DNA from 2 places in the Thermorhabdus hydrogeniformans genome. Region 2 is predicted to be linked to the other one. Evidence: a T-box and tRNA genes for the amino acid it is inferred to sense, from the RefSeq annotation. Region 2 holds a T-box; the other holds one or more tRNA genes.

Region 1 (9,940 bases), on a different contig from region 2:
AATGCTCCGCTTTCGGAATTTTCCGGTTGATTTTGCTGCTATTATCATGTATATTATATTAAGCAAGTAAACCTCTTGATTTAAAATTGAAGCGGGTAAAATATCGGTGGATGCCGAAACTGAAGCAATTGCGTCCGGTTGACAAATGGTGTTTTTATATGCTATACTTTTAAATAGTCACCGGTAGGAGGGGTGTCCGAGTGGTTTAAGGAGCTGGTCTTGAAAACCAGTGTCTCGAAAGAGCCGTGGGTTCGAATCCCACCCCCTCCGCCATTTATGGAGGTCAGAAGCGGAGGTCAGCGGAGAGAAGTCAGAAGAAGATTTGCCGCGCCCGCAAATCCAGCGGGTATGTGAATTCTGACATCCGAAACCCAGATTTCGATACCATTTGCGGAGAGATGGCCGAGAAGGTCGAAGGCGGTCGCCTGCTAAGCGATTACACGGACCTAAAATCCGTGTCGCGGGTTCGAATCCCGCTCTCTCCGCCATTCATGCGCCTGTAGCTCAACTGGATAGAGCGTCTGACTACGGATCAGAAGGCTGTGGGTTCGACTCCTGCCAGGCGCGCCAAAACAAATCTTTTACCTCTCATTTCTCGGCGGGCGCCCGTAGCTCAGGAGGAAAGAGCAGCGGTTTCCTAAACCGCGTGTCGGGGGTTCGAGTCCTCCCGGGCGCACCATATTTTTGACAAAATCGAAAGAACGTAGTGACACATGCACGGGGAACACGTCGCTTTGGACGATGTTTATTTTATGCGGGAGGCTTTGAAGGAAGCCTGCAGGGCCTTTGAACTGGATGAGGTGCCCGTCGGGGCGGTGGTGGCCATGGGCGGTAAAATCATCGCCAGGGCTCACAACCTGCGGGAGACCAGCCAGGATGCCACGGCCCATGCGGAGCTCCTGGCTATAAGGAAGGCCTGCGAGGCTATCGGCAGCTGGAGACTTAACGGCTGCAGTCTCTATGTGACTCTTGAGCCGTGCCCCATGTGTGCCGGAGCGGTGATCCTGTCCAGGCTGGATAGGCTCGTCTTCGGCGCTTTTGACCCCAAAGCCGGGGCGTGCGGAAGCCTTCTGAACCTTCCAGCGGATGGGCGGTTCAACCACCGGCCTGAAGTGGTGGCCGGGGTGCTGGCGGGGGAGTGCGGCGAAATCCTGAAAAATTTCTTCAGGGCCAGGAGAACGCAAGAAAAAGCGGATTGAATTATATTCCCGACAAAATTCATCTGCAGGTTGGAAGATTTTATAATAGAAGATTTTTAATATACGGATTCTCTGTGTGGAGAGATGGCCGAGAGGTTGAAGGCGCTCGCCTCGAAAGCGAGTGGGCGGCAATACCGCCTCGTGAGTTCGAATCTCACTCTCTCCGCCATTTACACATCTATACATCTATATATGACATCTGACTTCTGTGACATTAGATGTGGAGAGATGGCTGAGTTGGTCGAAGGCGCTCGACTGGAAATCGAGTAGACGGGGAAAAACCCCGTCTCGCGGGTTCGAATCCCGCTCTCTCCGCCATTTTTGTATCTATACAGTCCGAATCATGAAAAAAATTTTGCCGTGCTAGACGGGGAGGCAGCGGTGCCCTGTACCCACAATCCGCTACAGTGGGGTCGAACTCCCTCCCGAGGTCTTATTCCTGTGGGGTCCGGCTTTGACAAGTGGCAAAGAGGGTCGGGTCCCGCGCAATGGAAACTTTCGAACCCCGTCAGGTCCGGGAGGAAGCAGCGGTAAGGAAGCCCTTCCATGTGCCGCGGGGAAGCCTGGCCGGAGCTAACTATCAATGTAACGCCCGGAGGGATAGATCGACGGAGGGTGCACGGCTAAAGTTCAGCCGCCGGAACTACCGGCGGCTTTTTAAGATTGGAGAGATCTTCTATGTCCTATGTGGCTCTTTACAGGCGGTACAGGCCGAGAGATTTTGAAGAAATCGTAGGCCAGCAGCCCATCATCACCACTTTGAAAAACCAGATAAAGAGCGGCAAAATAGGACATGCCTATCTTTTTTGCGGCATGCGCGGCACGGGCAAAACCAGCACGGCGAGGGTCTTCGCCAAGGCCCTGAACTGCCAGCAGGGTCCAACGGTAAATCCATGCAACGAGTGTCCTTCCTGCCGGGCCATTAACAGCGGCAACATGATGGATGTCATTGAGATGGACGCGGCGTCCAACCGCGGCATCGACGACATCCGTGACCTCCGGGACAGTGTTAATTTCCCGCCGTCCGAAGGCCGCTACAAGATTTACATAATCGACGAAGTCCACATGCTTACCACCGAGGCCTTTAACGCCCTGTTAAAAACTCTGGAAGAGCCTCCCAGACATGTGGTGTTCATCCTTGCCACCACCGAGCCCAATAAACTTCCCGCAACCATTCTTTCAAGGTGTATGAGGTTTGACTTCCGGAGGGTCTCCGCCAGGGAAATCGTCGGTCGGATGAAAGAGATAGCCGGGGAAAACGGTATAAATGCCGACGAAAAGGCCCTGATGCTTATAGCCAGAAATTCCCAGGGCTCTGTTCGGGACGCCCTGAGCCTCCTGGATAAAGCTTTTGCCTTCGGCGGGGAAAAGTTTTCCTATGAAGATGCCCTGAGCCTCCTGGGGGCTGTCAGCCGGGATGTGTTTTACCGGGCGCTGGAGGCGGTTTACCGGCGGGACTGCGCACGCCTTCTGGACGTGGTGGAAGAGGTGGCGGCCCAGGGCAAAGACCTGCTGCGCTTTATGGACGACCTGCTGGAGCACTTCAGGAACATCCTGGTCATACGCCTGGGGGGTGACCGTTCCCTGGTGGATGTGGCCGACGAGGATTATGACGAACTTAAAAAAATTGCCGAAAACTATTCGGTGGAGAAACTGCTGAGCATAATAGATATATTGAAAAACGCCTCCTCGGATCTGAAATGGTCATCCCAGCCCCGCATCGTGCTGGAAGCTTCCCTGGCGAAGCTGACCCTGCCCGAGCTGTGGGAAGGGGACAGCGGCATGGCAGGCCGCATTCAGGTGCTGGAGGAACGGGTGGAAAAACTGCAGGAAGAAATGCAAAAGTTGATCGGGACAATGGATGGGGTCAGGGCGCAGTCCGCAGCTATGGAAGATGCTGGAAGGCCTTTTGATGTCGAGGGAGAAGCCAGCTCACCCTTAAAGGCAGAGGAAGTCGGGACGGCCGTTTCACAGGAAGAAGAGAAGACTGAAGAACCGTGTTCGGGCGTTAATGGGGCCGGCGCAGGCGTGAATCAGGGTGAAGCGGTGTCTGAGCCCGAGGGCAGACCGGCCCTTGACGATAAAGCCGTCTTGAGTGAAATCATGAAGTCCTGGCCCGCCGTGATCCAAGAACTGGAAAGGCAGCGAAAAATGACGCTGGTAAGTTTTATCAATGCGGGTAACATCAGGCCCGGCAGAATGGAAAAGAATAAATTGTACTTGTATTACAACGGAAATTCCGTGTATAAAGAAAAAGTTGAGGCCGAAAAGCATATAATAGAAGAGACCGTGAAAAAAATAGCGGGTTTTGATACAGTTATCAAAGGATTTGAGCAGGAACCGCCGGATGGGGCGTCCGGGGGAGAAAAGGGTAAATCCGGCCGCGAAATTGACCCCGAAGGTATTGAAAGCGCCGCCCCCGCTCCGAACTTTGCGCCGGAAGAATCCGGCGAAGGGGCCGCCGGCTCAAAAAAAAATTCCGTGATTGAATTCGTTTCAGAAAAAGAGAATGAAGGCGGAAGGGCAGATATTGTTCGAGAAGAAAATGCAAGTTATATTTCCGACGAACAATTTTATCAAAATGTAATAAACTTTTTTGGAGAAGATATCGTAGAGATATTGTAACTGCATGGCGGGTTCGGATTCGAAGTAATAAATTTCGGAGTGATAATAGTGTGATGTAAAAAAAGAATTTATACGCCACTCAACTATATTAAGGAGTATATTAAGGAGGCGATTTCTTTGAGGAACATGGGCAACATGAACAAGCTGATGAAACAGGTCCAGAAGATGCAGGAAGACATGATGAAGCTCCAGGAGGAACTGAAGTCCAGGACCGTGGAAGCCACCGCGGGGGGCGGAGTCGTGAAAGTGGTGGCCAGCGGGAAAAAGGATCTGGTCAGCATCGAGATAAAGCCTGAAGCCGTGGACCCCGACGATATAGAGATGCTCCAGGATCTTATTCTGGCGGCCGCCAACGAAGCCCTGCAGAAGGCCGAAGAGATGGTGAGCCAGGAGATGGGCAAACTCACCGGCGGGCTGAATATCCCCGGCCTGTTTTAAAAGAATCAATCCCGTTTGAGTGGTATAAGGAAGGGTTTTTGATGTCGTATTACGCAGAACCTCTCGGGAGACTTATCGAAGAGCTTTCCCGCCTGCCGGGCATAGGGCCCAAGACGGCTCAGCGGCTGGCATTTCACATACTGAAGATGCCCGGAGAGCGGGTGGCGGAGCTGGCCGAAGCCATAAAAAACGCCAAAGAGTCCATTACCTACTGCTCGGTGTGCGGAAATTTCACCGATAAAGACCCCTGCGGCATCTGCAGGGCTCCGTACAGGGATAAAACCACCATAATGGTGGTGGAAGACCCTAAAGACGTAATCGCCATGGAAAAGACCAGGGATTACAAGGGGCTTTACCACGTGCTGCACGGCGCCATTTCTCCGCTTGAAGGAATCGGTCCCGACGATATAAAGATAAAAGAGCTGCTGGCGAGGATCCCGTCGGGGGTGAGCGAAGTAATCCTGGCCACCAATCCGGATGTGGAGGGCGAGGCCACGGCCATGTACATCGCCAAACTTTTGAAGCCCCTAGGGGTGAAGGTTACCCGCATAGCCCACGGCATCCCCATGGGCGGCGACCTGGAATACGCCGACGAAGTTACCCTGAGCAAGGCGCTGGAGGGCCGCCGGGAGGTATAGTCATTTTAACTCATATCTTTTATAAAATATTAATAAAATTTATGCCCTCCCATATTTGATAGCCTTTTCAGAGCATGCATTCACCCATGCTGTGAATTCCAAGCAAAATCCTTATTAACCAAAATACCTACAACTTTTAACTCACAGCACTCATCTCTGAATAATGAAATTGAAAGTGGTTACAATTTCATATGAGGAGATGAGTTTATGAAAAGAGAGGATGTTTTTCGCTTTCTGTCGGATATTTCTTCAAGCCTTTTTTTAGGGGAAGATGAAGGAACGGTAAAGACCCCAGAAATACTCCTGGCCGACGAAGTAAAAAAGGCGCACCAGGAATGGGTCAGGGCCCAGAAATATTTCGAATGCGTGACCGACCCCGACCTGGTGGACCACGCCATCTTCACCGAAGAGGCCGCCAGGAAAAAATACATTTACCTTTTGAAAAAGGCGAGAGAACAAGGCATAACTGTGGAAAAGCCGTAATAGTATAATTATTAATGAGAAACAGGCGGGGGTGATAGCAATGCATATAGACTATGCTGCGGTCATAGCGTATGCCGTCGGCCTTATACTGCTCTATGTCGTTGGAAGGATTCTCATCGTGCCCCTGAAGATCGTAGTTAAATTGATTTACAACGCCATCGTGGGCGGAATTGTTTTGATTGCTCTCAATTTCCTGGGGGGTTACATCGGCCTCCACATAGCCGTAAACCCCATTACGGCGCTGCTGGTGGGCTTTTTGGGCATCCCCGGGATAATTCTGCTTCTCGTCTTAAAATACATACTGTCGGCGGGCTGAAAAAAATAAAAAATTTTTCCTGCAGGTATCCTTCGCAGCGGTCGGAGGATTATTTTTTTTTACGTCTTATTTAGTGTCTTGACTACTTTTTTTTACTCTGTTATACTGGAATGGGATTTGCTGTTACAATCAAAATTAGCAACGGCAGCGGCTTTTGACCGAACTGTGTTATATAGATGCAGACAGTGTATTATAACAGAACATATATAACAATTGATGTTCTATAACAGCTCCCGCCCGCGTGTAGTATTATTTTTTTTAGGTAAAATATAAATGAACCTTTCAAAAAATTCATTTATAAGAAAAGTGAAGGGAGGATTCTAAAACATGGCAAAAGTAATTGAAATTCGCTGGCACGGCAGGGGCGGCCAGGGCGCCAAGACTGCCGCGTTGATGCTGGCGGAAACCGCCGCCGAGATGGGAAAATACGTACAGGGTTTCCCCGAATACGGCCCCGAGAGAATGGGGGCGCCCATTTTGGCTTTTAACCGCATCAGTGACCAACCGATTCACATTCATTCCAATGTCATCAACCCCGATATAGTAATAGTGCTGGATGCAACCCTTCTGGGCCCCAAAGTAACCGCCGGCGTGCCCGAAAACGGCATTTATATCGTCAACACCACCAAAACCCCGCAGCAGGTAAGAGAGATCTTGAAGCTAAATGGCGGCAGAATTTTTACTGTGGACGCCAACCAGATTTCCCTGGAGACCATAGGAAGGGTGATACCCAATACGCCCATCATGGGGGCCTTTATAAAGGCCACAGGCCTCATACCCTATGAGGAATTTATTGAGAGCGTCAAGAAAGAACTGGCCAAGAAGTTCAAGAGCAAGCCCGAAGTCATCGACGGCAACCTAAAAGCCATTGAGAGGGCTTATCAGGAGGTGAAGGGCGAATGACCCCTTTTAACAGGAATTTCGGTCAGGGCCGGAGGACAAAAGCCGTGCGGCCGGACATGGGCTGGAAAGAACTAACAAAGGCCGGAAACATTTATGAACCCGGCAACGCCAATACTTACGAAACCGGCGACTGGCGCACCATCAGACCGGTTTGGAACAAGGACAGGTGCATTCACTGCCTTATTTGCTGGCGCTACTGCCCCGATGCCTCCATCATAGCCACCGATGGAAAATTCGATTCCTTCGATTACAAACACTGCAAGGGGTGCGGCATTTGCGCCAACGTTTGTCCCGTCCATGCCATAGACATGTTCTCGGAAGATGAAATTGACAAGCAAAAGGAGGCGAGAAGAAATGAAGAGTAAAGTCGCCATCACCGGAAATGAAGCCGTAGCCCAGGCTATGAAACAGATAAATCCCGACGTGGTGGCCGCCTACCCGATTACACCCCAGACGGAGGTCGTGCAGATTTTTTCCTCTTTTGTCTCCAACGGGCAGGTGGACACCGAGTTCGTAACCGTTGAAAGCGAGCACAGCGCCATGAGCGCAGCCATAGGCGCTTCCGCCGCCGGAGCCCGCGCCATGACGGCCACATCCAGCCAGGGCCTTGCTCTGATGTTCGAAATGGTGTATATTGCCGCCTCACTGAGGCTTCCCATAGTGTTCCCGGTGGTAAACCGCGCTTTGAGCGGCCCCATCAACATCCACTGCGACCACAGCGACGCTATGGGTATTGCAAGTTCCGGGGTCATCCAGCTCTTTTCGGAAAATGCCCAGGAAGCCTACGACAACATGATACAGGCTGTGAGGATCGCCGAACATCCCGACGTCCTCTTGCCCGTTTCCGTAAACTTCGACGGATTTATCACCAGCCATGCCCTGGACGTTCTGGAAGTGCTGGACGACGAAACCGTGAAGAACTTTATCGGCGTATACAAGCCCGAAGAATACCTGCTCAACGCCAGAGAACCGGTATCCATGGGCAACTTCGATATGTACGATTTCTACTTTGAGCACAAGCGCCAGCAGGTGGCCGCCATGGAAGCCGCCAAGAAAGTTATCGAAGAGGTGGGCAAAGAATACGAGGCCATCTCCGGCAGGAAGTACGGCCTGATCGACGCCTACAAACTGGAAGACGCCGATATGGCCGTGGTGGTCTTAAACTCCGCCGCAGGCAGCGCCAAGGGTGTGGCCGATGAACTGCGGGCCAGAGGGCTTAAGGTGGGAGTTTTGAAACCAAGGGCGTTCAGGCCTTTCCCCTATGAAGCCATCCAGGACGCGCTTAAAAGCGTGAAGGCCGTTGCGGTCCTCGACAGAGCCGAGACCTTTTCCACGATGGGAGGCCCCATGTTTGCAGACGTAAGGACCGCCCTGTACGACCTCAAGAACGACATAAAAGTTGTCAACTACGTATATGGCCTTGGCGGCAGGGATTTGAGGCTTGAAGATGTGGAGAAGGTTTACAACGACCTGGGAGACATCATAAAGACCGGCAGGGTCGACAACTTTGTAAGATACATTGGACTCAGAGAATAGGGAGGTGCAAAGATGGCTACATTAAAGGAGTTGTCAAAAGTTGAGGAAAGATTTGTAGGCGGCCACAGGTTGTGCGCCGGTTGCGGTCACGGCATTTCGGTGAGAATGATATTAAACGCGGTGGAAGATTCCAATGTGGTGGTGGGATGCGCCACCGGCTGCCTTGAAGTGGCCTCGACCATATACCCCTATACGGCGTGGAACTGCTCCTTTATTCACAGCGCTTTTGAAAACGCGGGAGCCACGTTGAGCGGCGTAGAGGCGGCGTACAGGGCCCTCAAAAAACAGGGCAAAATAGACGATAATTTCAAGTTTGTCGCCTTCGGCGGCGACGGCGGCACTTACGATATAGGCTTCCAATCGCTTTCCGGCGCCATGGAGCGCGGTCACAAAATGGTGTATGTATGCCTTGACAACGAGGCTTACATGAACACCGGTATTCAGCGCTCCAGCGCCACCCCCATGGGAGCCGACACCACCACCAGCCCGGCTGGGAAGGTGGTTCCCGGCAAGCAGCAGCCCAGAAAGGATCTGACCGCCATTATGGCGGCTCACAATATCCCCTATGTGGCCCAAACCGCACTGAGCAACTGGCAGGACGTGCACAGGAAGGCAAAGAAGGCCTTTGAAGCGGAAGGCCCCGCCTTTATAAACATGCTGTCTCCCTGCCCAAGAGGCTGGAGATACAATACGCCGGATATCGTTGAGATTGTCAAGTTAGCCATAGAGACCCGCTTCTGGCCGCTTTATGAAGTGGAAAACGGAAAGTGGAAATTAAACTACAAACCCAAGAAATACGTTCCCATCGAGGAATTCTTAAAACCCCAGGGACGGTTCCGCCACCTTTTCGCTCCCGGCAAGGAGGAAGTTATAAAGAAGATCCAGGAAGAGGTAGACGAAAGGTGGCTGTCGCTCCTGGAGAGGTGCGGCGAGACTCCCGAACTTCCGCCGAGATAACGGCAAAATCGCCGAAATAAGGAAAAACGACGGACCTCCTGTGAAAAAATCACAGGGGGTCTTATTTATTTTCATTGGTAGAGATCCATAATACCTCGCCGGTGACCTTGAGAGGTGGACCATTTTCCGGATATCCGCTCTTTGCCGCCCTTTACACACAACACCAGCGGGACCTGATAAAAAAAGCATTTTTTCCGGATTTATTCACGGTAAAAGTGGCGCTTAAAAAATTCAGCTGCCGGTAGTTTTTGGGGTAGACAGTCAACAAATCATTGCAACTTAATAATATATATAGCAAAGATGTTCATTTTTATGTTTTTTATATTTTGCTACTTATTGTTTCAAGGGTCTCATTATCTAAATAATTTTATTACTAAAAGCTAAATTAAAAGCTGAATTGACCTGAAGGGGGGCGCTTCAATGGCTACCAGAAGAAGATACGACTTCGGCCTTGCTTTGAGCGGGGGAGGAGTCAGAGGGGCCGTGCACCTGGGGATATTGAAAGTGCTGAAGCAAAACGGCATTTTTCCCGACATCCTGTCCGGCACCAGCGCGGGGAGCATAGCGGCAGCCTTTTTCGCCTCCGGCAAAGACATAGACGAATACCTTGAGGAATTAAAAAAATTGAAGGTCTATCAGCTGCTGGACCCTACATTCACGCCGGCGTACATTTTGATGTTGATATACTATTTCTGGACCCACAGGCCCATGGTGATGTGGAGTTTTCCCGACGGGCTTTTCAAAGGAGAAAAAATCGAGGGATACCTGGACCGGCTGTTCGATGGAAAAACTTTTGAGGATGTCGACCTGCCAATTTCTGTGGTCAGTGCCGACATAAATACCGG
Region 2 (9,940 bases):
GATAACCGAAATAATTGAGAGGACAAAAAAGGCATACCGGGAACCACTTCAGTATGTAATCGCTCTGGAGCGGCAAAAAAGGGTGGAGAAGATCCTGAGTGAAGTAATACGGATAGACAGGAGCGGGGAATCTTCGATGGAGGCCTGGCTGGACCGGATTACCGTCCAGCCTCTCACCGGCATACCGCTGCTATTGCTGGTGCTTTACTTCGGCCTTTATAAATTCGTGGGTCAGTTTGGGGCGGGCACCATCGTAGACTTTATAGAAGGCAATATCTTCGAAGCTTACATCAACCCCTGGATCAACAGCCTGGTGACGTCGCTGATACCATATAAGCCGCTGCAAGAGTTGCTGGCTCTGGACTACGGCATAATAACCCTGGGGTTGAGGTACGCCGTGGCCATTATACTCCCCATTGTGGGGACTTTCTTCCTGGCATTTTCAATCATAGAAGACTCCGGCTATCTTCCCAGACTGGCCCTTCTGGTGGACCGGGTTTTTAAAGGCATCGGCTTAAACGGCAGGGCCGTCATACCCATGACCCTGGGGTTCGGATGCGATACCATGGCCACCCTGGTCTCCAGGACGCTGGAAACCAGGAGGGAAAGGATTATTGCCACTCTCCTGCTGGCGCTGGCCATTCCGTGTTCGGCACAGCTGGGGGTCATAATGGCTCTCCTTTCGGGCAGGCCCTACGCCATGGCGGTTTGGGTCGGATTTATATCAATGGTATTTTTGTTCATTGGTTATCTCACAGCCCGGATAATGCCGGGAGAAAGGCCGAATTTTTATATGGAAGTCCCGCCGCTGAGGGTGCCTGTATTGGCCAACGTGCTGGAAAAGACCTTTTCGAGGATACAGTGGTATTTTCTCGAGATAGTGCCGATGTTTATCCTGGCGAGCGTCCTGATATGGTTGGGCAAGATGACGGGATTATTTGACTTGGCCGTCGGCGCCCTTGCTCCGGTGATGAAAGCCATGGGGCTTCCGCCGGATGCGGCCCAAGCCTTTCTGTTCGGATTCTTCCGCAGGGACTACGGCGCTGCAGGCCTCTATGATCTTCAAAAAAGCGGGGCTTTAAACGGCGTTCAGACGGTGGTGGCGGCGGCCACACTGACACTTTTCGTGCCATGCATCGCCCAGTTTTCAATAATGGTGAAGGAACGGGGAATAAAGACGACCCTGGCCATAGTGGCGTTTATATTTCCCTTCGCATTCTTCGCAGGATTTTTCCTGAACCGGATATTGACTGCACTGGGGGTGGTGCTGTGATTAAATGCGGATTTTGCGGCTATGAGTTTGATGAAAACAGCAGGGAGGCCGCCGGGTGCAGAGGGTGCCCGATGAGCGGGCGCTGCGGCAAGATAAAGTGCCCCAGATGCGGCTTTGAAAATGTAAGACAAAGCGGTCTCTTCAAGTGGATGAAAAACGGGAGGAAGTCATTATGACGGCAAAGGCGGACGGCAGAGAAATGTTGCTGACGGAACTGGAGGTGGGGAATCAGGCAGTCGTTTCCAGAATAGAAGCGCGGGACAAAAAGACTCTGAACAAATTAATGGCCCTGGGCGTGCTGCCCGGGATGAAAGTGTCTTTGATGCAAAAGTTCCCGTCATATATATTCAAAGTAGGTAATACCCGGATAGCTGCCGATGAAGAGATTACCGGGAGCATAGTGGTGATAAAAAAATAAAAAGATTACCGTTTTGCCTTTTCGATAGCCCTGTAGAGTTCGTCCCTTTCGGGGGGTTTCAGAGGGATTCTCGAACCGTCCGAAATTAAATACCTGCCGCCGGCGGTGATTTTGCCGACGCGAAAGGCCGGTATATCCTTTTGAGCCAGGGCCTCCATCACTTTTTCGCCCCGGGGGGTACAGATGAGCATGGACCCGCTGGATATCAGTCCCAGGGGGTCTATGTCAAAGGCCCGGCAAATCGCCGCCGTTTCGGGCAGGATGGGCAATTTTTCTTTATATATTTCAATACCCACCCCCGAAGCCTCGGCCACTTCGTAAGCCGCCCCCAGAAGTCCGCCTTCGGTTATGTCGTGCATGGCCGATACTCCGGCCCTGGCCGCCGTAAGACCGTCTTCTATTACACCTATCATTTCGAGAAACCCCTGGGCCCTGTAGACATCTTCCGGCGGAATTTTTGTCTTCAGAAATTCTTCAAAGTCACAGGCCAGCACCGCAGAGCCCTCCAGGCCAAGGGCTTTTGTCACTATTACGTCGTCGCCGGGCTTTGCCCCCGATGAGGTGACGTATTCCCCTTTACCGGCAATCCCCAGAGCCGTCACCGAAACCACAGGTTTTACCACCGACGCGGTGATTTCGCTGTGGCCTCCAAGCACTTCTACGCCGATTTTGGCCGCCCCCCGATGGATGCCCTCCATCAAGTTTTTTAGCATATCCTCGTCGGCTCCTTCGGGCAGGAGCAGTGTCACCAGGATGCCGACGGGCTCCGCACCGCAGGCTGCGATGTCGTTGCACGAGATAAAAACCGAAAGGTAGCCGCCGTTTTTGTCGGCGCCGGTTATAGGGTCGCTGGAAGCCACAGCCACGTATCGGCCGAAGTCGATAACGCTGCAGTCCTCACCAAATCCGGAATGAACCAGCACTTCCTTCCGACGTTTTCCGAGGAACGGGTATACGCTCTTCTTTAAAATTTCCGGCGGAATTTTGCCGATTTTCAATGCGGTATCACCTCTAAAATTTGTCTTCGTCGTTAAAAGAAAGATTATTTAGCCTGCCGTGCAAAAGCAGGGCGATGACTGCGCCGGCGCTCACCTGCATCAGATCGCCGGCGAGCTCTACCGGAACAGCCCCTATGCCGTACAAAAAGCCTGCGGCGGTGGCGTATCCGGTCATCATCCACAGGGCCCCGGCGGTCACACCGGCGTAAGGGTTAAATTTTCGGGCCAGTGAGCCTACTATAAAACCTTCAAGACCCTTTATTATGAATGTTATGGGGGCCCAGACCGGATAGCCGGCGATGAGGTCGGAAAGGGCCGAACCCACCCCGCCTATTATGGCGCCGGGGTAAGCGCCGTAAATGAGGGACACCAGGTATATTACCGATTCTCCCAGATTAAAATAAAGGTTGAAGGTGGGCACAGGAAACCGCAACACCGATGTGGCAATCACCAGCAGCCCCATAAAAAGCCCGAGAAAGGCCAGTTTTTTTATGCGGTCGCTCATATATATTACCCCCTCCCCCGTAAAAAATAAAATATGCCGGGATGAGAAATGGCATGAAGCCGCAGCTTTGGTTTGTATGATAATTATATCATTTTAATGAGGGCATGCCAATTCCGGCATTTCATTTTTTACACCGGATGGGCTCCCCTTTTATTCCCGCTGTTGAAATTCTTCCGATTTTTGGGTATAATAATACACAGATGCGATGAAGGGGAAAAGTATGCAGGGGCCTTTTTGGTAGAGAGCCGGCGGCTGGTGCAAGCCGGTAAAGGGTCGTGCAGAATTCCGCCCCCAAGCAGCGCCTTCCAAAAAGGCGTCGGGACTCCGCGCTTCAGGTGAAGAAGGAGTTCCGTTATGGCAATGAAGGAAAAAGAAGGGTGGCAACGCGGGTGCCTCTCGCCCCTTTGGGGCGGAGGTTTTTTGTTTACAAATTTGTTTTATAAAATCAGATGTTCAAAATGTCTTGAGGGAGGTATAAACATGCTTGATATCAGGTTTATACGCCAGAACCCCGACATCGTTAAAGATGCCCTGGCAAAGAGAGGGAAGCCCCAGGATCTTGATGACTTCCTGAGACTCGACGAGGAGCGCCGGAACCTGCTCTTTGAGGCGGAGAAGCTGAAAAGCCTCCGGAATCAGGAGTCTGAGGAAATTGCCAGGAGGAAAAAATCCGGCGAACCGGCTGATGACCTTATCGCCCAGATGAGAGAGGTATCTAAGAAAATCAAGGAAATGGACGAACGGATTAGTTCCGTGGAAGAGGAATTGCAGAAGATTCTCCTCACCATTCCCAACATACCCGACGAATCGGTGCCCGTGGGCAGGAGCGACCAGGACAATGTGGAGGTCCGCCGGTGGGGGACGCCGAGAAACTTTGACTTTGATTTTAAAGCCCACTGGGATATAGGGGAAGCCCTGGATATCCTTGACTTTAACCGGGCAGGAAAGATTACCGGCTCCAGGTTTACGGTCTACAAAGGGGCCGGGGCCAGGCTGGAACGGGCGCTTATAAACTTCATGCTGGATCTGCATATCGAAAAACACGGATATAAAGAAATATTTCCGCCGTTTATCGTCAACCGGGAAAGCATGACCGGCACGGGCCAGCTGCCCAAATTCGAAGAAGATGCTTTCAAGCTTTATAACAACACCGACTACTTCCTGATACCCACCGCTGAAGTTCCGGTCACAAACCTTCACCGGGAGGAAATCCTTTCGAAAGAGGATCTTCCCATATACTACGTGGCCTACAGCGGATGCTTCAGAGCGGAAGCGGGTTCCGCAGGGAGGGATACCCGCGGGCTTATAAGGCAGCATCAGTTTAACAAAGTGGAGCTTGTAAAGTTCACAGAACCCGAGACCTCAATGGATGAACTGGAGAAACTGACCCGCGACGCCGAGGAAGTGCTCCAGATCCTGGGTCTCCCCTACCGGGTCGTGGCCCTTTGCACCGGCGACCTGGGATTTTCTTCGGCCAAGACCTATGATATCGAAGTATGGATGCCGAGTTACAACCGCTATGTGGAGATCTCTTCCTGCAGTAATTTCAAAGATTTCCAGGCCCGCAGGGCAAAAATCCAGTACCGGCCGGAAAAAGGGGCAAAACCTCAATTTGTGCACACGTTAAACGGCTCTGGGCTCGCGGTGGGCAGGACCACAGCCGCCATACTGGAAAACTACCAGCAGGCGGATGGTTCCGTGGTCGTCCCCGAAGCGCTGAGGCCTTACATGAGAGGCATTGAAAAAATCTGTAAATAAAAAATGGTGGAAAAAAACTTTTGACAAACGCCGCTCATCAATGTAAAATTAAATAAAACAATTTAAAACATTAAATACCTTGCCTCGAAAGAGGTGCGGTAGAGGCGCGGTGTATCATGAGTATCCCCCGGAGGCGGCGGCCGTTGAAAGGGGAGAAAGGGGTCATCGCCGAAGTCTTGCTGCCGGCGGGCGGCATGGCTGGGCCTGCATCGAACAGGTGCAGGACTGTCACTCGGGGCTTCCCGGGCCCTGAGTGGAGCGCTATCACACTGCTGTGGGAAGGAGGGGTTTCCATGCTTTTCTCCGGAAAGAAACGGCTGTGGTAGTATCCACGGGCCGTTTTTTTGCATATTATGTTAAATAATAGTTTTTTATTAAAAACTTTTTATCTGTAAAATGAGGTGGAGAAATGCAAAAAATTTTTGTTCCCCCCGAGGAGGGTATGGAAGCCTTTATTGAAAGGCTGAGGCAGGAAAAAAACATGCATTCACGCCACAAGGATTGGGCGGAAAATTATGCCGATTACTTGAGAGAATTTATATGGATAGATTTGAACAGAAAATAATAAAATAAAGAGCAGCGCACCAGCGCTGCTTTTTATCATGAAACCGCTATTTTCTGTAAACTCCGTCGGCTTTTTTGGCGGCATTGTCGGACGCCACAAAGGTCTTACAGCAGGTTTCCATACAGGATGCCACAGGGGTCTGAGGGGCGGTGGAAGCTTTGGGGGCGTCGAAGTTATCGCCCATGGTGTCGCCTATCGTATCCGAAGTAATCATAATTTCAGAGGCATCGCATACGTTTCCGCTTTTCCAGTAATGACAGTTCGATACGCTGCAGTGAATCCTTGCCATATCATTACCTCCTTAAAGTATTGTTCAATATTAGTTTACTCTTTTGATGGTCTGTTATGCTATGGATTCATGGCATATATGGATAGTTTTTCCAAAAAAATTTTTGTTTTTTTAAAACAGAGGGAAGTTATGTTTTTTGAGTTTGAGCCGTATTACCTCCCAGACTCTTGGGTCTTCCTGGCCCAGCCGCCAGACGGCGATGCCTGCAAGACCGTATTCGTTTACCAGGTCGAGTTTAGCCGAAAAGCTCCGCGCATTTTCAAACCACACTATATGTCTCACATTATCGGCGGTGTACGTAAAAGTGGGTTCCTGGGCAGTCTCGTCGTAAACTATAACGGACCCGTATTCCCTGGCCAGAGCGATGGCCTCATTGTAACTCAAAGCCCTGGGCATGCCGCCGGCTTCCACCCAGTCATATCCATAGGCGGCCATGCCTAGTTTTATCTTGTATCTGGGAACCCTGGTTATGGCGAAATCCAGCACCCGGCGCACAAAACCTATGGATGCAACGGGCCCGGGGACGGAAAAGTGCTCGTCGTAAGCCAGTATAAAAAGTTCATCGGAGAACATGGCCAGGGTCTCGTAGTCGAAAGCCCCGGAGAAAGGGTGGCGGGGATTCTCCTCGAGTTTGGCCGGGACGGAAATGGTTACCCTGAATCTGGGAGAAAGCCTGCGGTAAAGTTCCCTCATGAAAGTATTGAGAGCGGCCCTGTCGGGCGGCGGGACGAATTCAAAGTCGATATTCACACCTGCAAAATTCCGGGAAATCAGCAGTTCTTCAATGGAGTTTACCAGGTTTTGACGGAGGGCCGGAGTGGTCAATATTTCATGTATCAATTCCGACATTTGAGGGTCTGCAAAGTTGTGAATTATGGCCAGAATGGGCAGATTGTTCTCCCTGGCCACCCGCAAAGCCTCCGGCTGGGACTGGTCCACAAGGGTTCCCTGGTCGGTGACACCGAACCAGAAGGGCACAAGATTATCTATCTCACGGGCGTGGAGCATCAGGTCAACCAGCGCCTCATTGGTGGATACGTAAAACCAGTTGTTTTCTTTCTGGCACTGCAGGACTTGGTTCAAACACAATCCCTCCCCGCATTTATTTTACAATATATACTATACGGGAAGCGCCTGCGGGGTTCAAAGACAGGGTGCAATTAAGAAAAACCCCTTTTACCGGTTTTCCAAAACACCGGCTTTTTCTTGATATTTCATTGGCGGAGCTATATAATATCAAGGGAATGATGTGTTGTTCATTTAGTGTCGGGATTTAAGAGGTAAAGAGGCTGACATATGGAAAGGCTGCTGATTATAATATTATTTACCGCCACCATTCATATGGTGGATACCCTTTCTTACTCGGTGCGCCTTGCGGGCATAAGAACCAAAAGACTTGCCATGGCCATATCCCTGTTCAATATTATTGTGCTCATATCGAGGACGGCCAACATGGTCCAGGCGCCCCTTCTGGGCAGCATAGTGGACAGGGCCATCATTGAAGGGAGCGCGGGCTTGCTGCTTGGCGATTTCCGGTGGATAATATTTTCGGCAACGATGGGGAGCATTCTGGGGGCTGTGCTGATACCCAGCTTTGTTGAAATCTTCTCCAGGGGGATAATAAAGCTGGAACAGGCGGGCTCAATACCCCAGCTGCTCGGGCAAATCTATTTTCAAAGGCCGCTGGGGAAAATAAGAAAAAGCCTCAAAAGACCCAGTCTCTCTCTGCTTCGAGGGTTGAGGCTCGAAAAAATTCCTCCCACTTTTTTAATTTTAAATCTCATCATAACATCCATATCGACCATCGGTGTCCTGGCAGCCATTTACGCCGGTGCTCTGGTGCCGCGGTACCGCATTACCGCCAGTCAGCTTTCGGGCATAATCAACGGAGCCGCGACCATACTCCTGGCCATTGTGGTGGACCCGCAGGCCGCCATAATTACCGACCAGACCTTGCAGGGATTAAGGGAAAGGCAGGAGGCCAATACCATGGTGGCTTTTCTGGTGGGAGGCAAGATACTTGGTACGGTTCTGAGCCAGCTCATATTTTTGAAAGCGGCGGAATTCGTGGTATTAATTACGAAGCTGATCGTCTGAAAGTATTGTAAGCGGCTGGGAGTAATTAAAAAAGCGGGGTATAACCCCGCTTTTTTACATCAGGAAAAGCACCGCGACTATGGTGGAGACAATCATGCCGACGATGACGGGTATGAAGTTCTTTCTGACGAGGTCCAGGACCGGTACTCCCACGATGCCGGCCACAGCCACCAGGGAACTCCAGGCTATGATGGTGCCGCCGCCGGACCAGATGGCTCCGATCTGACCTATGGCGGCCAGGGTCGAGGCTACCGTTTGATTTCCACCGGCCATGGCTCCGGCGAGGGTTCCGGTCATGGGAAGGCCTGAAAACCCGGACCCGTCAAGACCGGTGATGATGCCGAGGATTAGCATGCCGAAGGCGGACAGGAATCCCTGGGGCGGGATGGCCTGGGCGAGCATCTTGCCGATGTCGAAAAGGTAGCCCGGCGCGCCTTCTCCCATGATCTTCACCACGGCTTCGGGGTTGCCCAGGAAGAAGAACCCGGCTATGGGGAGAATCTGGCCCATGACTTTGAAGGCGAATACAAGCCCGTCGGTCAGGTGGTCGGCTATCTTGTCAAGACCTCTCACGCCTTCCACAAGAAGTGTTGCCACTGTCATGATCAGGATGGCGGTCCCGCCGAGGAGGGCCGAGGCGTCGCCGCCTTTGATGTTAAAGCGGAACATAGCAAATATTACGGCAGCCATGGAGATGATCAGCAGCCACACCAGGAACGGAGCGTAAGCCTGACCCTGCTTTTCCTTAGCCTGCACCTGCATGGCCGGATTTACGTCGCTGGAAGAGGCCATTTCTCTAATACCATCGGCCTGGAATTTGGCTATGTCTTTTCTCATCATGAAATATGCAAGTATGATGGCCACAATACCCGTTACCAGTGACAGTACGGCGGCGCTGCCTGTCACCATCGGGACGGGGACGCCTGCGGCTTTGGCGGAAAGGCCGGGTGCGCCCTGGATAACCATATCACCTGAAAGGGCCATCCCCTGACCGGCCAGTGCCAATGCCACGGCTCCGGCCATGGGCGGCAGTCCGGCTTTTACGGCGGCGGGTACCAGCAAAGCGCCTATAAGCGGAACCGCCGGCGTGGGCCAGAAAAACAGAGAAATAATATAGGTGGAAACAATTATAACGATATAGCTGATAAGAGGAGATACCATCAGTTTCTTTAGAGGCATGACCAGCAACTCGTCGGCTCCTGTCACGCTTAAAGACTTTAGCATTGCCACCATGAGTCCTATAATTACGAAAATGCTGCCCAGTTCAGTGAGAGCTATGATATTGGCATTAAAAACCGTTGTCACGGCTCCCACAAGAGAACCCTTAAAGATAAGCCCGATTAAGAAAGTGGAAACGATACAGGGGATTAAAACATTGCGCCGGAAAATCATTGTAAGCACAACCACAAGAGTTCCCAATGCATAAATCCAGTGAGCAAGGGTCATTTTCTAACCTCCAATCACTTTTTTTCTGAACAATACACAACTTTTCACCGGTACATATGAGGCCTTTGAAGTCGTTTATTATAATTGACGCCGATCACCCCCTCCACCGCGAGGGCAAAATGGATAATCCATCCAGCCGCTCATCAAAGATGAGCATATAGATGTTATATATATTCTACAGCAAATTAAGAATTCCTCTTTTATGTCATAAATTTTTTAATAAATATAATTATGAATCGATAACGATTATCGTTGCTTTTTAAACTAAGGGCAATATTGTGTCGGCCTATATATGAGGGTAGCCTGGGTGTGGCTCGGGCTGAGGTGGTTATGCGGCGGTTAAAAGCAGGATATCATAAGTTGCAATACCCGCCGGTATAAAACGGCATGAATTCATTCAGCTTAAAATTATTGACTAAGAGGCCAAAATAGAGTAAAATTGTAAACGCGGAATATTTGAGCAGTATCAAGAACTGCCATGTAGTAATGGACTAATATGAACTGCATATTTTAACAACTTTAAAACAGGCTGATGTGGCTCAGTGGCAGAGCAGCGCACTCGTAATGCGCAGGTCGAGGGTTCGAATCCCT

The links. The T-box of region 2 lies ahead of serS (serine--tRNA ligase). A T-box ahead of a tRNA ligase gene usually reads a tRNA of that ligase, here a tRNA-Ser.
Region 1: it has a tRNA-Ser gene. The T-box ahead of serS (serine--tRNA ligase) is inferred to sense a tRNA for this amino acid. The anticodon was not compared.

Annotation. Positions count from the first base shown of each region.
Region 1 covers NZ_JBJYKD010000017.1:33,418-43,357, reverse strand. Annotated here, with positions in the region: tRNA gene ACKX14_RS09695 (tRNA-Ser) at 187-273, shown strand; tRNA gene ACKX14_RS09690 (tRNA-Ser) at 393-488, shown strand; tRNA gene ACKX14_RS09685 (tRNA-Arg) at 494-570, shown strand; tRNA gene ACKX14_RS09680 (tRNA-Arg) at 603-679, shown strand; gene tadA (tRNA adenosine(34) deaminase TadA) at 735-1,199, shown strand; tRNA gene ACKX14_RS09670 (tRNA-Ser) at 1,278-1,368, shown strand; tRNA gene ACKX14_RS09665 (tRNA-Ser) at 1,422-1,517, shown strand; RNA gene ffs (signal recognition particle sRNA large type) at 1,558-1,822, shown strand; gene dnaX (DNA polymerase III subunit gamma/tau) at 1,878-3,824, shown strand; gene ACKX14_RS09650 (YbaB/EbfC family nucleoid-associated protein) at 3,951-4,262, shown strand; gene recR (recombination mediator RecR) at 4,304-4,900, shown strand; gene ACKX14_RS09640 (DUF2508 family protein) at 5,108-5,383, shown strand; gene ACKX14_RS09635 (pro-sigmaK processing inhibitor BofA family protein) at 5,424-5,699, shown strand; gene ACKX14_RS09630 (2-oxoacid:acceptor oxidoreductase family protein) at 6,027-6,602, shown strand; gene ACKX14_RS09625 (4Fe-4S binding protein) at 6,599-6,967, shown strand; gene porA (pyruvate ferredoxin oxidoreductase) at 6,957-8,138, shown strand; gene ACKX14_RS09615 (thiamine pyrophosphate-dependent enzyme) at 8,151-9,095, shown strand; gene ACKX14_RS09610 (patatin-like phospholipase family protein) at 9,516-9,940, shown strand, end outside.
Region 2 covers NZ_JBJYKD010000025.1:35,301-45,240, reverse strand. Annotated here, with positions in the region: gene ACKX14_RS11880 (nucleoside recognition domain-containing protein) at 1-1,273, shown strand, start outside; gene ACKX14_RS11875 (hypothetical protein) at 1,270-1,449, shown strand; gene ACKX14_RS11870 (FeoA family protein) at 1,446-1,691, shown strand; gene ACKX14_RS11865 (AIR synthase family protein) at 1,697-2,689, opposite strand; gene ACKX14_RS11860 (ECF transporter S component) at 2,703-3,194, opposite strand; T-box leader at 3,391-3,601, shown strand; gene serS (serine--tRNA ligase) at 3,675-4,952, shown strand; lysine riboswitch at 5,044-5,224, shown strand; gene ACKX14_RS11850 (hypothetical protein) at 5,362-5,517, shown strand; gene ACKX14_RS11845 (DUF1540 domain-containing protein) at 5,564-5,806, opposite strand; gene ACKX14_RS11840 (glycosyl hydrolase family 18 protein) at 5,918-6,814, opposite strand; gene ACKX14_RS11835 (lipid II flippase Amj family protein) at 7,103-7,903, shown strand; gene ACKX14_RS11830 (hypothetical protein) at 7,958-9,349, opposite strand; tRNA gene ACKX14_RS11825 (tRNA-Thr) at 9,878-9,940, shown strand, end outside.